Sediminitomix flava: one gene and its partner. The protein of the gene in region 2 interacts with the protein of the main gene of each other region in a pairwise test. Links are inferred from orthologs where the notes say so. Each region holds a gene or a part of one and is shown on either strand. Other genes may lie near its edges. The genes, in order: def and BC781_RS24065.

Region 1 (3,074 bases), on a different replicon or contig from region 2:
CTCTTAATCCATCCAAATCTTTTCTATGAAGAGATACAGATATAATTTGCTCTTTATCATAAAGTTCATTCAGTGCATTTCCTTTAGGACTAACTACCACCGAATGACCATTATAAGCCACCATATTCATATCTTGACCAGTACGGTTGACACCAATGCAATAACTAAGGTTTTCTATAGCTCTTGCCTTCAAAAGCGTATCCCATGCTTCAACTCTTGGAGCTGGCCAGTTTGCTAAATATACTAAGATATCATATTCATTTCCGCAATTTCTACTCCAAACTGGAAAACGAAGATCATAACAAATCAGCGGGCATATTTTCCAGCCTTCAACTTCAACAATTAGCTTCTCTTTCCCTTCACTAAAAGTCTTGTCTTCATCGGCCATTCTAAATAAATGGCGTTTATCGTAGTACTTATAGCTTCCATCGGGATTCATTACAAGTAAACGATTGAATACTCCTTCTTTTTCTTTGACAGGAAAACTTCCCATAATGACCGCATTTTTCAATTTTGCCATCTGAAGCATCCATTTAGAAGTTGTCAGATTCATGGGTTCTGCCAATTGAGCAGCTTCTTGATGAAAGCCCGTCGTGAACATTTCAGGTAAAAGAATTAGATCTGTATCATCTTCTATTTCCCAAAATAATTCTTCCAACATAGCTAGATTTGCCCCAATCTTTAAATCGTAAAGATTCGTTTGCACCAAAGCGACTTTCAACTGTTCTTTCAACATAAATCTATTGCTTGAAAAAGTACTTTATAAAGCTTCAATAAAAATCACACTAAAATAAGTATTTCCTTGCTGATCCTGCATCGCTCCAACGGCACATGCATTATAAGAATCAGAAATCATGTACCTACTGTAGCTTCGTTTTATATTTTCAAAAGCATGAGAAGCGGGGTTTATCTGGAATTGAAACCCGATTTTCATTTCTATTTCACCATAATTACCAAAAGTGATCGACTTTCTTATGGCTGATTTTCGCTGATCTGTAGGCTCGTTTAGCGTTCGTCTTTTCTCTGCCATTTTGATTGCATACCTTTTCGCTTGTTCATAAATGGCTTGATCAGTACGATATGCTGGGTTATTGGAAAATGAAGTTCTGTAACTATTAATTTCGTTAAACAACTGCAATTCCATACCTTCCATTCCCGAAAAATCGAATGCATTACTGTCACAGGAAAAGAAAAATAATGATAGTACAAAATATACAAGTCTAAAGAATTGGGATTTAGATTTCATATTTTGGAGGGTTGATAAGTTTAGGAAAAATAGGCAGATTTATGAAAACCTGCCTTACAAAAATAATTTATGCCTTAGGGAATCTCATTTTATACTCATGAGGAACTTTACCTTTTGAGATGTTGGCAAGTTTCCCTTTGATCATTCTCTTCTTTAATGGGCTAAGCAAATCTGTGAAAAGAATACCTTCAATGTGATCATACTCATGCTGAATGACACGAGCGTTCATATCGTCATACTCTTCAATATGCTCTTGTCCTTTTTCATCCAAATAACGGATTTTCAAATTATCAGGTCTGAAGACTTCACCTCTAATACCAGGGATACTCAAACAGCCTTCTTCCATGCCCCATTCTTCACCCCATTCTTCAATGATTTCAGCATTGATAAAGACCTTCTTTACGCCTTTACTTTCCTCTCCTTCATCAAACATTGGAACAGAGTCGATTACAAAAATTCGTTTTGCAATTCCAATTTGAGGTCCCGCAAGTCCTACCCCGTTGGCATTGTACATTGTTTCATACATATTATCTACCAACTCTTGGATGTTCTGAAGTTCTTCAGCTGTGAAATCTTCACAATCTTTTTTCAGAACTGGGTCTCCGTATGCTACTACAGGTAAAATCATTCTTTTATATCTATATTCTAATTTCTTTCATTCTTGCTTAGAAACCTTTACTCTCCATATAAGACTGAAGAATAATCACGGCACTAAGTTTATCTAAATTACCTTTCTGACGACGATCTTTCTTTTTCATTCCACCTCTGATCATGGCATCCATAGCCATTTTAGAAGTATATCTTTCATCCTCCAAATGAACAGGGAGATTAAATGTTTGCTCTAATTTAACCTTAAAGTCCATTACTGCCGATGTTGAATCTGTAGCAGTGTTATCAAGATTTTTAGGATGTCCGAGTACAAAAGCATCAACAGGTTCTTGTTCTAGGTATTTTTTAAGATAATCAATTAGGTTTTCAGTAGGAACCGTCTCAATAGCAGATGCAATAATCTGCATAGGATCGGTAGCTGCAAGCCCTGTTCTTTTCAGTCCGTAATCAATTCCTACAATTCTCCCCATATATCTTGTTTTATCATCTTTGAAAAATACTAAAGCACAAAAATAAGCATTCCTATCTAGCTATAAAACAAAAAAGGTTATGGTATCAGCCATAACCTTAAGAATAATAGTGATATTCTAAATTATTTTGAAGTAGCAACCGCTTCTTTGAGAGCTTCTACGGTTTTCTTAGCATTCCCGACAAAGATTTGATCATCCCAAAAAATAACCGGGCGCTTCAAGAAAGTATATTCTTCCAAAATGTAGTTTTTATAATCTTCTTCCGTGAGCGCTTTTTCTTTCAGCCCCCACTCTTTGTACTTCATTGCTCTTCTACTAAAAAGAGATTCATAACTCCCTACTTTTTCTTTCATGCTTTCAAGCTGATCTAGCGTAATGTTCTCAGTCTTGATATCTTGAATTTCTACTCCCTCTGGGATTTCCGCTTCTTTCACAATTCGCTGACAAGTAGAACAGCTTGAAAGTAAATATACTTTTCTCATTTTATTCATTTTTTAAACTAACTCTGGAGTCGTTTCCCCTTCCATGATCTCAAAGACATTTTTACAGATGTTTTGAGCAATCTTATCGACAGGAAGGTCATTCGGATCTTCTCCGAAAGGCTCTTCAATTTCTTCTGCAATAGTCACCAAACTCATTGCAACGTAGTATATACTCGTTACTGCCAAGATTGTCCACCATCCTAACGAACTGATAAAACCAAATGGAATGACCATTGCATAAATCCAAATATAAATCTTTAAAAGATA
Region 2 (3,128 bases):
CACTGAAGACGGCTGCAAAGATAAGAGATTTAATTTGATCTTTCCAAATCTAATTTTGTTAAGCGATTTAAATAAAGTGAACTGACTTCATTTTCAGTATTTAAAGACTTAAGCTTTCTCTTATTTCTTTAGCAAACTTGTGTTTGAACCTTGTTTCCCAAGCGTGCTTCTCGTTTGAAGCGGGTGCAAAAGTGAGGGTTTTATTTGGACTGTGCAAACATTAAATGAATAAAATTTCACTCATAACATTTAACACACTGATTTTGTATTAGAAAAGTTACACATAGAATCTTCACTGCACTTTTTTTATACTTCGAGTTTCGTAAATTCGAAAAAAACATATTACCGTACACTAACTATATTAACAATGAAATTTGTATTTGTTTCATCTTTAATTTTGCTACTACTACAATCACTTTCTCTTTCTGCACAAGAGTTCAATTCTATTCAAGAAGTCGAAAACTACATGAAAACTCATGATGACTTCAAAAAGAGGATGGATGACGGTTGGTATAAAATCTATTTTGTAGAAGACAAAAAAGAAGAAAATTTAATTGAGGGCTTTGCCTTACTACATGATGGGTTTATTTCTCAAGTGTATTCTAAAGATGCTAACTACATCTTGAAGGTCCAATCAAATAATAGAGTTCACCATGGGAAAGGGACATTCTATGATTTGGTCTACGAAGAGACGGATAACATGGCTGAAGTAATTCCTCATCACAAATTCTCTGCATATTTTATTAAGAGTACAGTTGAGGAGAGTAACAAAAGCCCACACTTTGATGGCCATTGGATGGCATGGACTGATTGGTCTGGCGTAAATAAGAACCATGGCTATTTTATTTTCTTGAAAGAAAGTACTGCTGAAGAATACCAACTTGTTGGGTATTTGGACAAGCACACTGCTGACCAACCAAATTCATGTGTTCCTTCTGAAGGTGATTGGTTATACCTTCCGATGAAACAAGGGGAATATGATTATTTAGCGGTGAAAAATAGTGTAAAGGTTAATAGACATATGCCAACTAAATCGGGTAAGCTGAGAATTAAAGCTGACAATTGTCCTAAACTTTACCTTTCTAAGAAATTAAAATCATAATACTTTTTTAGGGGCAAAAGAAAAGGGATTCCAAAAATGGAATCCCTTTTTATATTTTTCGATTAATCTATAAAACTTAGATTAACTCATTTTTCACAAGGTATTCTGCGATTTGAACAGTATTGGTTGCAGCTCCTTTTCTAAGGTTGTCTGCCACAATCCACATATTCAAAGTATTTGCTTGAGACTCATCTCTTCTTAGACGACCAACAAAAGTTTCATCTTTATTATGCGCGGTCAATGGCATAGGATAAACATTATTTGCAACGTCATCTTGCACAATGATTCCATCTGCACTTTCTAAAATACTTCTCACTTCTTGAAGATCGAAATCCTCTTCAAACTCAACGTTTACAGATTCTGAGTGACCACCAATTGTAGGGATACGTACGGTAGTAGCTGTTACTTGAATAGTATCGTCACTTAGAATTTTCTTCGTCTCATTGATCATCTTCATTTCCTCTTTCGTATATCCATTATCCATGAATACATCAATATGAGGTAATACGTTAAGATCAATTTGGTGAGGATAAGCTTTTTCTCCTTCTACGCCTTTACGCTCATCCATTAACTGATCTACTGCTTTTTTACCTGAACCTGTTACTGACTGATAAGTAGATACCACAACACGCTTAATCTTATAACGGTCATGAAGTGGCTTTAATGCTACCACCATCTGAATAGTAGAACAGTTAGGGTTTGCAATAACCTTATCGTCTTTTGTTAACTCAGTAGCATTTACTTCTGGTACAATCAGCTTTTTGGTAGGATCCATTCTCCATGCTGAAGAATTATCAATTACTGTAGTTCCTACTTCAGCAAATTTAGGAGCAAACTCTAATGATGTACCTCCTCCTGCAGAGAAAATAGCTACATCTGGTTTTTCCTCAATTGCTTGTGGGATTGTAATAATCGTATATTCTTTTCCTTGGAATTCTACTTTTTTTCCAGCCGATCTTTCTGAAGCTACAAGCAGTAACTCATCAAACTGAAAATTTCTTTCTTGGATAACTCTGAGCATTTGCTCACCTACTAATCCTGTTGCGCCAACTAATGCTAGTTTCATTTTATTCGACGATTAAATTATCATATTCTCAAAAACAAAGTAAAAATAGAGTATTATTTTAAAATTATAAGCAGTAAAACCGTGATTTTTTTAAAACTTTTTGAAATGTGTTATAAAAATAACACTCTATAATAAAGTATGTTTGTTTTCATTCCTTCCAAATTCAAATCTGATTGCCTAACGTAATCACAAAGTATAATGTCGAAACTATTAAGTTTCATTAATTATGAAGACAGAACATATAAGTAGCTTCCACTTCAGATAAACTGAATTATTCTTATTTTTGGTTTAATGCATTAACGAAACCAAAAGGCTATGAATAAGAAATCATTTAAGATTTTTACTTTTTTGATATTGGTATTCACTTCTTTTCTGAGCAATGCTCAAGTAAAAGTTAATCCGAATATTAAATCCACTAGTGAAAAAACTATCCTTTATTATGTAGAACATTTCCCTGAAAGTAAAAGTGATCAAGTATACGACCTTAGTACAAGCGACCCTGCTGCACCACTTGGAGGAATGGGGTATTTTCTCAATCAACTTTATGATGAAGTGAAATACCCTAAACAAGCTGAAAAGAATAATGTATCGGGAAAAGTATTGGTCAGGTTTATTGTGGAAAAAGATGGTACTTTATCAAATATCGAAGTTGTAAAAGGCTTAGGTTATGGTTGTGATAAAGCATCTATCAAAGCAATTAAAAAAATGGGGAATTGGCGCCCTGCCGTTCATAAAGGAGAACGAGTAAGACAAAAGTGGCAACTCCCTATTGGTTTTGCACCGAGAAAACTAAGACAATAACCACATTTGAGTCTCCTTATCTTTCATCGATAAGGAGATTTTTATTTTTTAGTTTCCCTCATTAATAATTCTACAGTAGGAATATCTGCTTCTGCCCAAACTAAACTTTTAAGATTTTGGGGTGCCAACCAAATAGAACTTGCATGTTCATGTAATACA

Evidence for each region.
Region 1: the proteins of BC781_RS24065 (region 2) and def interact in binary tests that used the Escherichia coli proteins (3 or more experiments, as listed by UniProt). The link is inferred for Sediminitomix flava from one-to-one orthologs.

The regions. Positions count from the first base shown.
Region 1 is NZ_QGDO01000001.1:1,118,051-1,121,124, forward strand. The notes cover bases 95-2,831. They hold def (peptide deformylase), read right to left. Parts: upstream 1,875-2,831; coding sequence 1,314-1,874; downstream 95-1,313. Other genes in these bases: BC781_RS04350 (amidohydrolase), read right to left, coding at 95-736; BC781_RS04355 (CAP domain-containing protein), read right to left, coding at 761-1,246; ruvX (Holliday junction resolvase RuvX), read right to left, coding at 1,912-2,325; BC781_RS04370 (arsenate reductase family protein), read right to left, coding at 2,448-2,807; BC781_RS04375 (bestrophin family protein), read right to left, coding at 2,820-2,831. In the rest of the region: more of BC781_RS04350, read right to left, coding at 1-94; more of BC781_RS04375, read right to left, coding at 2,832-3,074. UniProt on the Escherichia coli protein: Removes the formyl group from the N-terminal Met of newly synthesized proteins. Requires at least a dipeptide for an efficient rate of reaction. N-terminal L-methionine is a prerequisite for activity but the enzyme has broad specificity at other positions.
Region 2 is NZ_QGDO01000011.1:286-3,413, forward strand. The notes cover bases 174-2,964. They hold BC781_RS24065 (aspartate-semialdehyde dehydrogenase), read right to left. Parts: upstream 2,169-2,964; coding sequence 1,179-2,168; downstream 174-1,178. Other genes in these bases: BC781_RS24060 (hypothetical protein), read left to right, coding at 368-1,102; BC781_RS24070 (energy transducer TonB), read left to right, coding at 2,484-2,964. Also shown: more of BC781_RS24070, read left to right, coding at 2,965-2,969; BC781_RS24075 ((deoxy)nucleoside triphosphate pyrophosphohydrolase), read right to left, coding at 3,011-3,128.